2 linked regions of the Spartinivicinus marinus genome follow. The protein of the gene in region 2 interacts with the protein of the main gene of each other region in a pairwise test. Links are inferred from orthologs where the notes say so. Each region holds a gene or a part of one and is shown on either strand. Other genes may lie near its edges.

Region 1 (5,802 bases), 4.3 Mb from region 2 along the record:
AATTAGAAGCTTATCAGCAGTATTCTGAAGCGATGGTGCCAGACTACGAATACTCCACAGCCAGTGCATATCAGCAATCATCATCTGTTGTAGAGCCGCCAGTGACAAGTGCTACTCCAGCAGCTATCAAAAATCCTAAACAACCAGTGCCAGGGGTTGCCGCAAATACAGTAGATATACCAGTAGCGAATACCTCTGCACTTAAGCAGGCCATTGTGGATGAAAGGGAGCATGCTGCGGACTTAACTGTAACAGTGGCTCCTACTGGAACACCACTATCGACTACAGAAATGGCTGAACCTGCTCCCTCGGCGACTATGCTTAAAGAAGAGGTAGCAAAAACATTTACTTTGGACACCGTACAGCCGACAGACTGGCCACAGTTATACTCTCAACTGTCAATCAGTGGTGCAGCCAATGCCATTGCCCAGCAAATGGAGCTGGTCGAAATAACTGCTGGACGTTGGTATTTCCGCATTGCCAAAGAACATACTGTATTACTGAATGACAGTCAGATTCAGCGGGTGAGCCAGGCGCTATCGCATTATTTTGCCACTGAAATTCAAGTTTCACTTGATCAAGTGGTAGCAACTAAAGCGGAAACGCCAGCGGCTTATCGTGCCCGGAAGCGTCAGGAGCGACAAACTGCCGCAGAACAAAGTATTATTAGCGACCCAAATGTGCAGGCATTAATGCAGCACTTTTCTGCTACAATCGTCGAAAACTCAGTAATGCCTATCGACTCTTAAGCATTACTGGTATTGAGATTGACTTACATGAGGTTTTTATATGTTTAAAGGTGGTATGGGCAACCTAATGAAACAAGCCCAGCAGATGCAAGAGCAAATGCAAAAAGTGCAAGAAGAACTGGCTAATGCTGAGGTGACGGGTGAGTCTGGTGCAGGGTTGGTTAGCATTGTGATGACAGGCCGCCATGATGTTAAGCGAGTGAGTATTGATCCTAGCTTGCTGCAAGAAGATAAAGAAATGCTCGAAGATTTAATTGCAGCGGCGGTTAATGATGCAGTACGTAAAGTAGAAAAAAATAATCAAGATAAAATGGCCAACCTAACAGGTGGTATGAAATTACCTGAAGGTTTTAAGTTTCCATTTTAAGCCGTCAATGAGTTAGGGGGTAACACACACTTGTGGTGCCCCTCTCGTGCATTAGTCGACAGTTACAGCACACCTATGTCTTTTAGTCCTTTAATTTCTGAATTAATCGCTGCATTTCGCTGTTTACCCGGGGTAGGCCCCAAGTCAGCTCAACGGATGGCATTGCATTTATTAGAGCGTGATCGGCATGGCGCATTGCAACTATCCTATAGCTTGCAGCAGGCAGCCAATCAGGTAGGCAATTGCCAGCAATGCCGAACCTTATGTGAGACAACTCTTTGTCCCATTTGTAGCAGTAGTCGTCGGCAGCGAGAAACTATCTGTGTCGTTGAAACTCCTGCTGATGTATTGGCTATTGAGCAAGCAGGGGGGTTTAGCGGTTTATATTTTGTGCTGATGGGACACTTGTCTCCACTTGAAGGGATTGGTCCGGAGCAGCTGGGCTTGGATCAGTTGATTCAACGGGTAAAGCAAGACCAGGTTGAAGAGTTGATCTTAGCCACTAACCCTACTGTAGAGGGAGAGACCACCGCTCATTATATTGCTGACCAGCTTCAGGGACTACCGGTTAGCATATCAAGAATTGCGCATGGGATTCCGCTGGGTGGTGAACTGGAATATGTTGATGGTGGAACGTTGGCTCATGCATTAGCTGGACGTAAGCCCTGGCTAGTCAATGACTGATAGATTCCACTCAACCATTTCTCCTCTTTGGATTACGACCAATGAGGCCTTAGCCCAACATGCATTTGCCTGGTTAGAGCAGTCTCATTTAGCGTTGGATACTGAGTTTTTTCGTTGCCAGACGTTTTATGCTAAGCCTGGCCTGATTCAGCTAGCAACGGCTGAGCAGGTATTTTTTATTGATCCATTACAAGTCACTGATTTCGAACCTTTAGCTAAGGTGCTTGCAGCCTCACACGTCATCAAAGTGCTACATGCTTGCAGTGAGGACCTGGAAATATTTCAACAACTAACAGGGACACTCCCGGTGCCCTTGTTCGATACTCAGCTGGCCGCAGCATTTTCAGGATTGGGGCCATCGGTGGGCTATCAACGCCTGGTTACTGAGCTGTTGGGTATTCAGCTTGCGAAAGATGAAACACGCTCAGACTGGTTGCAGCGTCCGCTATCAGACGCGCAAATCACATATGCTGCACTAGATGTACACTACTTGTGGCAACTGTACCAGCCCCTGGTGAGCCAACTGAATAAGCTGCAACGGCTTGATTGGTTACAACAAGAGTGTCAGCAGCTTATTGAGCAGGCGGCTAATCCGCAACCACCAGAGCAGGCTTATCAACAGGTTAAACTAGCCTGGAAGCTGCGACGTAGCGAGCTGGCTATTTTGCGGAAGCTGGCAGCCTGGCGGGAAAAGGAAGTGAGAAAGCGGGATATACCTCGTCATCGTTTTTTGACGGATGATCAGTTATGGTGGCTTGCCAGAATTAAGCCCCGCAAATTGGTGCAACTGGATAAAGTGCGTGGGATTCGTAAAGATCAGGTAGCCCGCGAAGGGCGTACGATTTGTGGCATTATCGCTAAGTCATCGGCAGAGCCCGCAGACCGCTGGCCTAAGCGGTTGCCTAAGCCTTTGCCAAAATCGAGTAAATCGTTAATTACTCAAGTTAAAAAGCTAGCAGCAACGGTGGCAACAACACTTAGCCTGCCACCGGAATTGGTAATTAGAAAAAAACAGCTAGACGCATTAATCAGAAGTGGTTTATCCGATGGTTATTTTAACTGGCCTGAAAACTTACAACCTTGGCGTCGTGAGCTGCTGGGCGAGTCGCTACTGGTAGAATTAAGACAACTAGCAAAACAACAGCAATGTATTACTGTTATGAACAAACAAATTGTTTCTATATATAAAAGCCCTAATAAAGATGAAATGTATTTATATGTGGCAAAACAGGCGAAATTATCTGAAGTGCCTGAGGCTTTATTGCAATTATTTGGTAAGCCAGAACATGTGCTGGACTTGTTGCTGACTCCAGAAAAATCACTATCAAGAGCTGATGTTACTCAGGTGATGAAAGCAATTGATGAAAAGGGGTTTTATCTACAGATGCCACCTGCTAAAGAAGATTATCTGATTGAGTTACCTGAAGAGTTTTTATCTAAAGGAGACCCTGTGTAATGGCTAGGCCATTACCTTTTTGGCAGTCTAAACCTCTGTCGGCAATGAGCCAGACAGAGTGGGAGTCCTTGTGTGATGGTTGTGGACTATGTTGTTTGCATAAACTGGAAGATGAAGATGATGGAGCGGTTTATTATACTCAAATCAGTTGTCGTTGGTTAGACCATCAAAGTTGTCGCTGTCAGGATTATCAACATCGACGACAGCAGGTACCCGGTTGTTTGGATGTTCGGGCAGCCCAACCACAAGTATACGACTGGTTGCCTCCTAGTTGTGCTTATCGGTTATTGGCTGAAGGGGAGCCTTTACCCGTCTGGCATCCATTGGTCAGTGGCAATCCTGATTCAGTGCATCAAGCAGGAATTTCGTTACGCGGGCAAATGGTGGCCGAGCATCAGGTTAAAGAAGAGGATTGGCCTGACTATATTATTGCAATAGGCTAATCAATGGCTTGTTGCTAGCAGTGATGTTGAGAAAATAAATAGCATGTAAATTACACTATTTAAAGTAGACCAGTGCCGAAAAAAATAGAGTAAATAATATATTTATTCAATAATAGTAGGGTTTATCTGTAAACAAGTTGTTGTATACCCAATCCTCACTTCAGTAATGACGACTCTCACGGAATAACAAAGCCTGTTTGACCCTATGGGAATATTACTTCTAGACTTGAGCAGAATTCATCTTCTTAAGTAGGAAAAAAATAATGGCACTGACATTCGGTGGGCGTCGTTTAGTGGCGCTTATTTTAACTTGTTGTATAGCACTGCTCTCAATTCAAAGCACGATGGTGCGAGCGGGTATGGTAGGTACTGATCAGGTCATCGCAGAAGAGCAGCACCAGGTAGATAAAGAAGCCCTGTTGAGTATGCTTGAAGAGGACGAAGTAAAGGAAAAGCTTCAAGCGCTAGGAGTACCAGAAGAACAAGTGAAATCACGAATTGATGCAATGACGCCTGAAGAGCTTGCACAATTCAATGAAAAATTAACTGAGCTGCCTGCGGGTAGTGGCGTTGCCGGTGTGATTGTCTTGTTTTTAGTGGTCTTTATTGTAACCGATATGCTGTGTGCGACGGATATATTTACCTTTGTACGCTGTATTAATTAAATAAGAAAATAGTGGCAAATTTTTTTCGATCCTTACTGCTCATCTCTTATGCCCGGCACTTGCTGGGCATTTTTATTTTATTGGTATTAACGGGTTGTGCCAGTAATAATTTTATAAAACAAATGGATGAGTTATCTGCTGATCGTTTTGATGCTGACAGCTTTTATCAAGTAGAACTTGAGCAGGTCCCCTTTTTTCCTCAAACCGAATATCACTGTGGACCTGCTGCTCTGGCAACCGTTTTGAACTATTGGGATGTGCCAGTGGTGCCAGATGATTTAGTGGATGAGGTCTACACGCCAGCCAAACAAGGTAGTTTTCAGATTGAGCTGGTGGCCGCTACGCGTCAGCGTGGTTTATTGGCTTATGAAATGAAAGGTTCTTTACAACAGTTGTTGGCTGAAATTACCGCAGGGCATCCTGTGTTAGTGATGCTGAACTTGGGTTATAGCTGGTATCCACAGTGGCATTACGCGGTCGTTGTAGGGTTTGAATGGTCGGAAAAGCAGGTAGTGTTGAGGTCAGAACAACATAAGCGCTATAAAATGCCATTAGCCTTATTTGGGAAAACTTGGAGTAGGGCCAGCTATTGGGGGTTAGTTGCATTACCTCCTGACAGGCTGCCGGCAACAGCTAATCCTCTTACATACCTTAAGGCTGCGCAATCCCTAGAGCAGGTCAGTCAGCGTAAAGCGGCGATTATGGCCTATCAAGCCGCATTAAAAACCTGGCCTCATCAACCCATTGCTTTGTTAGGGTTAGGCAATATCTATTATGCTAATCAACAGAGACAACAATCGATAGATACTCTCATGACTTTGGTAAAGGAGCACCCTCTGCACACGGTGGGCTGGAATAATCTAGGTTATGCCTTGGCGACGAGTGGCTGTCAAAAAGCAGCACAGCAAGCGTTAACCTGTGGGTTGACTGTACAACCTAAGAATTCACAACTGCTGGCTACCCAGCAAGAGATTCAAGCACTAACAGTAAAAAGGCTGCTTAAGCAATGCCCTAAAGTAGAGTGTGACCGAAGTCGTAAGCCTAACCAACAGTAATCAAAACTAATCCCCTAAAATATTATTTAATTTGTTTATAATGACCTGACGGGCCTCTTTGATTATGATGAGCAAACTTTTCTTAAACTAAGCTGTATAATTTATTATCGGTATGGATCCAAATCATTATTTTTACGGTTGGATGATTTATTTAGCGAGTGCCTTTGGCTGTTTTTTAGTCTGGGTGCGAATGACAAGATCATTAAGCCGCTTTCTAAAAGGGTTGTTACGTGGAATTGTGGCAGTTGCCTTATTTACTCCATGGTATGTTGATAACAACCAAGACTACTTAGCACCTGCTGGCCTGGTGGCCTTATATGATGCCTTAACCAAAGGGGCGGAGTCAGCCTACCGAGCAGGGCATGTGGTTGCTGTGGCAGAGC
Region 2 (6,952 bases):
ATAACTAGTGGAAATATATACAAAAGTCATAATGCACTTGGCTAATTTTTGCTACACCCATAGTTTTCATTTAAAAGCACCTGCTCACATGACTACTGCTTATAAGACTACAGATAGCTACATTAGTGCTTCGCTAAACAGCCTTCTTAGCGATAAGTTAATAGTTAAGTATTACAGCCAACCATATTAACTTATTTTTTGTCAATTATGACTAAGCAATGAGTATAAGTTTATTAAATGGCTATTTAACAGGCAGGAGTAGCAAGTAGTCAGTGCAATATTCTCGTAACACCTGGTTACGAGAACACTATCAGGTATTATTTTGAACTAAATACACCAGTTGATAAATACCGATCACCTCGATCACAAATAATGGCGACAATCGTCGCATTTTCAACCTGTTGAGCTATTTTCAATGCAGCGGCTACTGCACCACCTGAGGATACACCACAGAAGATGCCCTCTTCTTGAGCCAACCTGCGCATTGCAACTTCTGCTTCCTGCTGCGTGATATCCATTACCTGATCAACACGCTCAGGTTCAAAAATAGTTGGTAAGTAAGCTTTTGGCCACCGCCGAATTCCTGGAATACTGGCCCCTTCCGCTGGCTGTAGACCAATAATTTGTACTGCTGGATTCTGCTCCTTTAAATAGCGCGAGGTTCCCATTATAGTGCCAGTGGTCCCCATTGAACTGATAAAGTGGGTGATTTCTCCTTGGGTTTGTTCCCATATTTCTGGTCCTGTACCCAAATAATGTGCTAAAGGGTTTGCTTTATTAGCAAACTGGTTCAGCACCAAGCCTTTGCCTTCTCGTTCCATTTGCTCTGCTAAATCACGCGCTCCTTCCATTCCTTGTTCCTGGCTAACACTAATTAGTTCTGCGCCATAGGCCGACATAGCAGAGCGTCGTTCTTCACTCATATTGTCAGGCATAATTAACACCATTCGATAGCCTTTAATTGCAGCCGCCATCGCCAAGGCAATTCCTGTATTACCACTAGTTGCCTCAATAAGTGTATCACTAGGTTTAATTGCCCCCAGTCGCTCCGCTTCATTAATCATCATTAATGCAGGGCGGTCTTTGACTGAACCTGCTGGATTGTTTCCCTCCAACTTAACGAGTACATGATTCGTAGTATTGCCCGTCAATCTTTGTAATCGAACCAAAGGAGTATTACCAACCAGTGACTCAATGGTGGGATAATTTACCGCCATGCTTTATCCTCATCTAGAATTTATAACTTCTCCGATAATAAGCTGTCAGCAGAAGAACTGTTAATATTGAAAAACTATAAAGTTACATCTGTTCAACATAAGCAGCTAGTTTATTATACTGATCTGTCATACTTAGATGTATACCCAAAACACAGGGTATGTTCAGCTTACTAAAGGTACCGTATCTATTATGCTAAAGCAGCAAGGTATAAAAAGTCGTGTTTTGGCGCTTGCTTTGATTCCTACTATTAGTATTTCACTGATTTTAGGTACTTTCTTTACCTTAGCCCGTATCAACGACTTAGATGCTTTATTGCTAGAACGCAGTCAAACCACTATTCAACAACTAATTCCAATCACAGAACATACTTTATCATTAGATAATTTGAGTCTTATTCAAGAGATTGCCAGCTCTGCACTAGAAAAAAATGATGTCAGATCAGTCAGTCTATTTTCCCACACTAAAGTCGCCCTTGCCCATGCTGGTCCAAAAATTCAATTTAAGGACAGCCAGGAAAACTACTTTCTAACCCGTCCTTTTCATACCTTAAACAAGCAGTCTCTACTGATCAGCACTCCCATTTATGCAAAACCTACTTTATCACCTGTTAACACTGAAACAGCGCTTAGCAGTGGAGGAGAAAAAGTGTTATTAGGGTGGCTGATGGCTGAGTTTTCTCGCAGTAATACTGAAATTAAAAAATATCAAACCATCCTTGCTAGCGGTTTACTGATTCTTTCAGGAGTTTTAATCAACCTGTTTTTAGCATTAAAAATGGGCCAAAACATAACAGGCCCGCTAATGAAAATAATTAGTGCGGTTAATCATATGCGTGAAGGCAATCTGGATACTCGTATTAACACCAACACTGGTGGCGAGTTACGGGCATTAGAAACGGGTATTAACGCTATGGTCGCATCACTCCAACGTGGCCAGTTGGAAATGCAACAAAATATTGAACAGTCAACCAAAGACCTTCAAGAAACCCTTGAAACGATTGAAATCCAGAATATTGAACTGGATATGGCTCGTAAAGAAGCACTAGAAGCAAGCCGTATTAAATCAGAATTCCTTGCCAACATGAGCCATGAAATTAGAACGCCTCTAAATGGTATTATTGGTTTCACTAACTTGCTACTGCGCTCCAAACTCAATGATCGACAATTTGAGTACCTCAGTACAATCCAAAAATCATCAGAAGGATTACTATCGATCATTAATGATGTGCTCGACTTTTCAAAAATTGAAGCAGGTAAATTAGAGCTGGAAAGTATTCCTATCAATTTAAGAGAAAGTGTTGAAGAGGTACTAACGATTTTAGCACCCAGTGCCCATGATAAATCTTTGGAACTGATTCCTCTCATCTATTCTGACACGCCTATTCACCTAATGGGAGACCCCCTACGGTTAAAACAAATTCTGACCAACCTGGTCAGTAATGCTATTAAATTTACTAATGACGGCTCTATTGTTGTGAGAGCCATGCTTGAAGATGAAAAAAATAACCTTGTAACAATTAAAATCAGTGTTACCGATACGGGTATAGGCCTTTCTAACAAGCAGCAAAAGGAGTTATTTAAAGCCTTTTCTCAAGCCGATACCTCTACTACTCGAAATATTGGCGGTACTGGGCTTGGTCTGGTTATCTCCAAGCGACTTGCACAACAGATGTCGGGAGAAGTAGGCGTAGAAAGTGAGTTAGGTAAAGGCTCTACATTTTGGTTTACCTTAACGGTACCAAAAGCTAATGAACCTACCTTAAAAGAGCATTTCCCTGCATTCTCCAATACCCATGTCCTAGTAATGGAGCATCATGATCTTGCCAGACAAGCAATTGTTCACCTACTTTCTGAGTATGACTTAAATGTTGATAGCTGTGCTAATCAATCCTGCTTAGAAGAAAAAACGCAAGAGGCCAAAGCCCAGGGAAAAACCTATGATGCATTAGTGGTTAGTCATCACCCGGCTTATTTAGATTTAGAAAAAATAAGGTCATTAATTAAAGCAGCCAATAAAAATAAACAGTATTTGGTAATTTTGGCTCATACCAATAAAGAAGAGGCAATTAATAATATACTAGACCAACATAATAATGCTCTTTGCATTGTTAAGCCTCTATGTCACAACCGGCTATATCGAGCGCTTTCTTATTTATTACTTGAGAAAAGTAAACTCCCTCAAGGCAGCCAAAGCAATATTGCCCGACGTATTAACCAGGCTATTACACGCCAACCACATATACTAGCAGTAGATGACAACCCAGCCAATTTACGCTTGGTTACTGCATTACTAGAAGACCTTGGAGCTAAAGTAACAGCGGTAGACTCAGGCACTAAAGCGATTATTAAAACCAAGCAATACCACTTTGACCTTATTTTTATGGATGTACAAATGCCTCATATGGACGGCCTGGAAACAACCCGTAGAGTCCGCGAAAGAGAACTATCAGAGCGACGCATTCCAATCATAGCACTCACCGCCCACGCACTGGCAGAAGAAAAAAAACAGCTATTACTAGCTGGCATGGATGACTACATGACCAAGCCTATTAATGAAAATCAATTACAACACATCATAAAAAAATGGACAGGCTTACATGTAGCGCCTATTAAAGGTACGGATTATCTAAATGATACAAGTCATGCTGAACCTGAAACCAAAGTAGTAGACTTAACAGAAGGAATAAAGTTAGCTGGTGGAAAAGAAGATCTTGCCAACGATATGTTATCGATGCTGTTTGAAAATTTAAAAAATGAACAGGAACAAATAAGAGCATTATATCGTAATAAACAATGGCCAAGGCTACTGGAAGTTGTTCACAAACTACATGGCGCTACTCGTTATTGTGGTGTCCCTCTATTACGTAGTGCTTGTAATAATATGGAAACCATATTAAAAGCTTCTGAAAAAAATAAAGAAGAAAGACGTAAAGTGGCAGGTGCCATGGAAGAGCTAATTGAGCAAATTGAGCAGCTGTTAGATTGGCAGCGAAGACATGAAGGCACAGAATAAACAAATATTATCTTTGCTTGAAAAATAGCGCTCTACTCATAAGCGGTTTACTGCCTAAATGCGGTGCTAATGCCATTCTAGCAATTCGCTTGGTTATTCCTTTTAGGGGCTTAGTCCATACCTGCTGGATATCAAGCTGATGACTCACTGATTGAGCCTCTGTATTTAACCATGGCAAGCTGGCTAAAGTCAGTAAGTCACTACCAGAAAATAAGTTAGCCTCTGGCCTCTCAAGATAAGCCTGTTTTTTAGCAAGACAAAACCCCTGATCAGACAGAAAAACATAATTTGCTTTAGTAGTAATTTCATTACCGTCTGTATCATATTCAAATGAAACGGCATAACCTAGTTCAGCTAGCAAGTTAAATTCAAATTGCCGGAGATACATTTCAATTTGCAGGGGATCTTCCTGTAAAACAGCCAGTGTCTTTTGGTAGTTGCAAAATAGTTGTGGGGAAGCCTCTTCAGCAGGCAATAATCTGATTAATAATTCATTCAAATACAGGCCACAGTAAAGTAACTTGCCCAATAACGAATAGCGTAAGTCACTTAGCTCAACAGTTTTACCTGTTTTTAATTCTCCACTACCTTTCCAGGTTAACCAAAGCAACTGAAATGGTTGTAAAAAATGCTTAAAACTTGGCTGCTTTTTGGAGTTTTTACTGGTTTGGAAAACTATTCGCTGCAATCCTTGTTGCTTTGTGAAGACGATAGCAATTGATTTATTATCTTGAAAAGGACGGGTATGTAGTACATACCCATCATCAGAAATAGTCATAAAGAGCAGGCTTTAATCTGTTGTATAACCCAAACTATTCAGCGCACGCTCGTCATCAGACCAGCCACTTTTCACTTTTACCCACAAATTCAACATCACTTTATTATCGAACAGTTTTTCCATATCTATTCGAGCATCACGGCCAATCACTTTGATCTGCTCACCTTTTTTGCCTATCACAATGGCTTTTTGGCCTGCTTTTTCTACCAGTATTAAGGCACTAACCGTTATTAACTTGGGTTCAACTTGAAATTGCTCTATTTCTACAGTGATCTGATAGGGAATTTCATCCCCTAACTGTCGCATAACCTTTTCTCTAACAATCTCCGCTGCTAAAAATCGTGAACTACGATCAGTTATTTGGTCTTCATCATAAAAATGATGGCTTTTAGGCAAATAGTCACCCACTAGCAACTCTAAGCGATCAACATTGAGTCCAGTTTCTGCGGAAATAGGAACAATATCAGCAAAAGTCATTTTTTCACTTAGTAGAGAAATATGGGGTAAAAGCGCTGACTTATCTTTCAGCTGATCAACCTTATTCACAGCTAAAATCACTGGACAACGAAGATTACACACCTTATCCAATACCAGCTGGTCTTCATCCGTCCAAGCAGTTCGATCAACCACAAACACTACCACATCCACACCTTGTAAAGCCGTGATAGCCGCTTTATTCATATATCGATTTAACGCTTTTTTATTTGCAAGGTGCAGTCCTGGGGTATCAACATAAACCGCCTGAGTAGTTGCCTCTGTTTTAATACCTAGAATTTGATGTCGAGTAGTCTGTGGTTTTTTAGAGGTAATGCTAAGCTTTTGTCCTAGTATTTGGTTAAGTAAAGTAGACTTACCAACATTAGGTCTCCCTACAATTGCAACAAAACCACAGTGCAACTCTTGATCTGAGGCTGAGTTTGAATTAGTGACCACTACCATCTACTCCTAGTTGTTGCAATGCATGACGTGCAGCTTCTTGCTCTGCTCCTCGACGACTGGAGCCAATACCCTTGGTCTTCCCAGCTAAACCTGCAACCACACATTCAATCGTAAACGTCTGGTCATGAGCATCACCTTTAATATCGACCACCTCATATACTGGTAGCGCCAACTGCTTTGCTTGCAGATATTCTTGCAAGCGCGTTTTTGGGTCTTTTTGAGTATCTTCTAATGAAAGCTTTTCTAAACGAGGAGCAAACCAGGCTAAAACCCGCTCACGACAAGTATCCAACCCACTATCAAGATAAATAGCGCCAATCAGTGCCTCTAGTGCATCAGCTAAAATAGACTCACGGCGAAAACCACCGCTTTTAAGCTCTCCAGACCCTAACCGCAAATAATCACCTAAACCAAATTCTTTAGCTATTTTAGCTAGAGTGGCACCCCGTACTAACTTTGCACGTAGTCTACTTAGCTGACCTTCTTTGGCCTGAGGAAACTGCTGATAAAGTGCCTCAGCAATAATAAAGTTAACTATTGAGTCACCTAAAAACTCTAGACGTTCATTATTCCCACCTGCATAGCTCCTGTGGGTAAGTGCCAACAGGAGTAGACTTTCATCCTCAAAGCTATAACCTAGCTTTCGAAATAGTGATTGGTTTACTTTTTTCACTCGGCTTTGATTTTCCAACTATTTTCAAATGTTAAAACTAAGTCGATATTTTTGACTAAGTGCTCTCGCTTTTCATATTTAAGGCTAGCGGTAAGAAAACCACCCTCTTTTTTAACAACCACATCTTTAATGTGCACATCACGAATCATATTAGTGGTAAAGCCTTTTGAAATATAATCTCGCACTTTTCTGGGACTTGCTTTAGCAATATCAGGACGATCATCCAGTGAGTCAAATATATTTTGAATTGCATAATTATCAATATAAATGGGCGCTAGCTTCATTACTGTGACAACAACAAAACCACCTACACATAATGCTAAAAACCAACC

Evidence for each region. Proteins that work in one complex are often made in the same cells at the same time.
Region 1: the proteins of recO (region 2) and recR interact in binary tests that used the Escherichia coli proteins (3 or more experiments, as listed by UniProt). The link is inferred for Spartinivicinus marinus from one-to-one orthologs.

What each region holds. Positions count from the first base shown.
Region 1 is NZ_JAPJZK010000001.1:5,278,541-5,284,342, forward strand. What follows is about bases 26-2,995. They hold recR (recombination mediator RecR), read left to right. Parts: upstream 26-1,191; coding sequence 1,192-1,800; downstream 1,801-2,995. Other genes in these bases: dnaX (DNA polymerase III subunit gamma/tau), read left to right, coding at 26-749; OQE68_RS23715 (YbaB/EbfC family nucleoid-associated protein), read left to right, coding at 790-1,116; rnd (ribonuclease D), read left to right, coding at 1,793-2,995. Outside these bases: more of dnaX, read left to right, coding at 1-25; more of rnd, read left to right, coding at 2,996-3,256; OQE68_RS23735 (YcgN family cysteine cluster protein), read left to right, coding at 3,256-3,699; OQE68_RS23740 (PA2779 family protein), read left to right, coding at 3,963-4,364; OQE68_RS23745 (PA2778 family cysteine peptidase), read left to right, coding at 4,376-5,419; OQE68_RS23750 (hypothetical protein), read left to right, coding at 5,610-5,802. UniProt on the Escherichia coli protein: May play a role in DNA repair. It seems to be involved in an RecBC-independent recombinational process of DNA repair. It may act with RecF and RecO.
Region 2 is NZ_JAPJZK010000001.1:964,450-971,401, forward strand. What follows is about bases 3,124-5,959. They hold recO (DNA repair protein RecO), read right to left. Parts: upstream 5,009-5,959; coding sequence 4,238-5,008; downstream 3,124-4,237. Other genes in these bases: OQE68_RS04605 (response regulator), read left to right, coding at 3,124-4,230; era (GTPase Era), read right to left, coding at 5,021-5,941; rnc (ribonuclease III), read right to left, coding at 5,931-5,959. Outside these bases: cysteine synthase CysM, read right to left, coding at 318-1,217; more of OQE68_RS04605, read left to right, coding at 1,408-3,123; more of rnc, read right to left, coding at 5,960-6,620; OQE68_RS04625 (DUF4845 domain-containing protein), read right to left, coding at 6,617-6,952. UniProt on the Escherichia coli protein: Involved in DNA repair and RecF pathway recombination.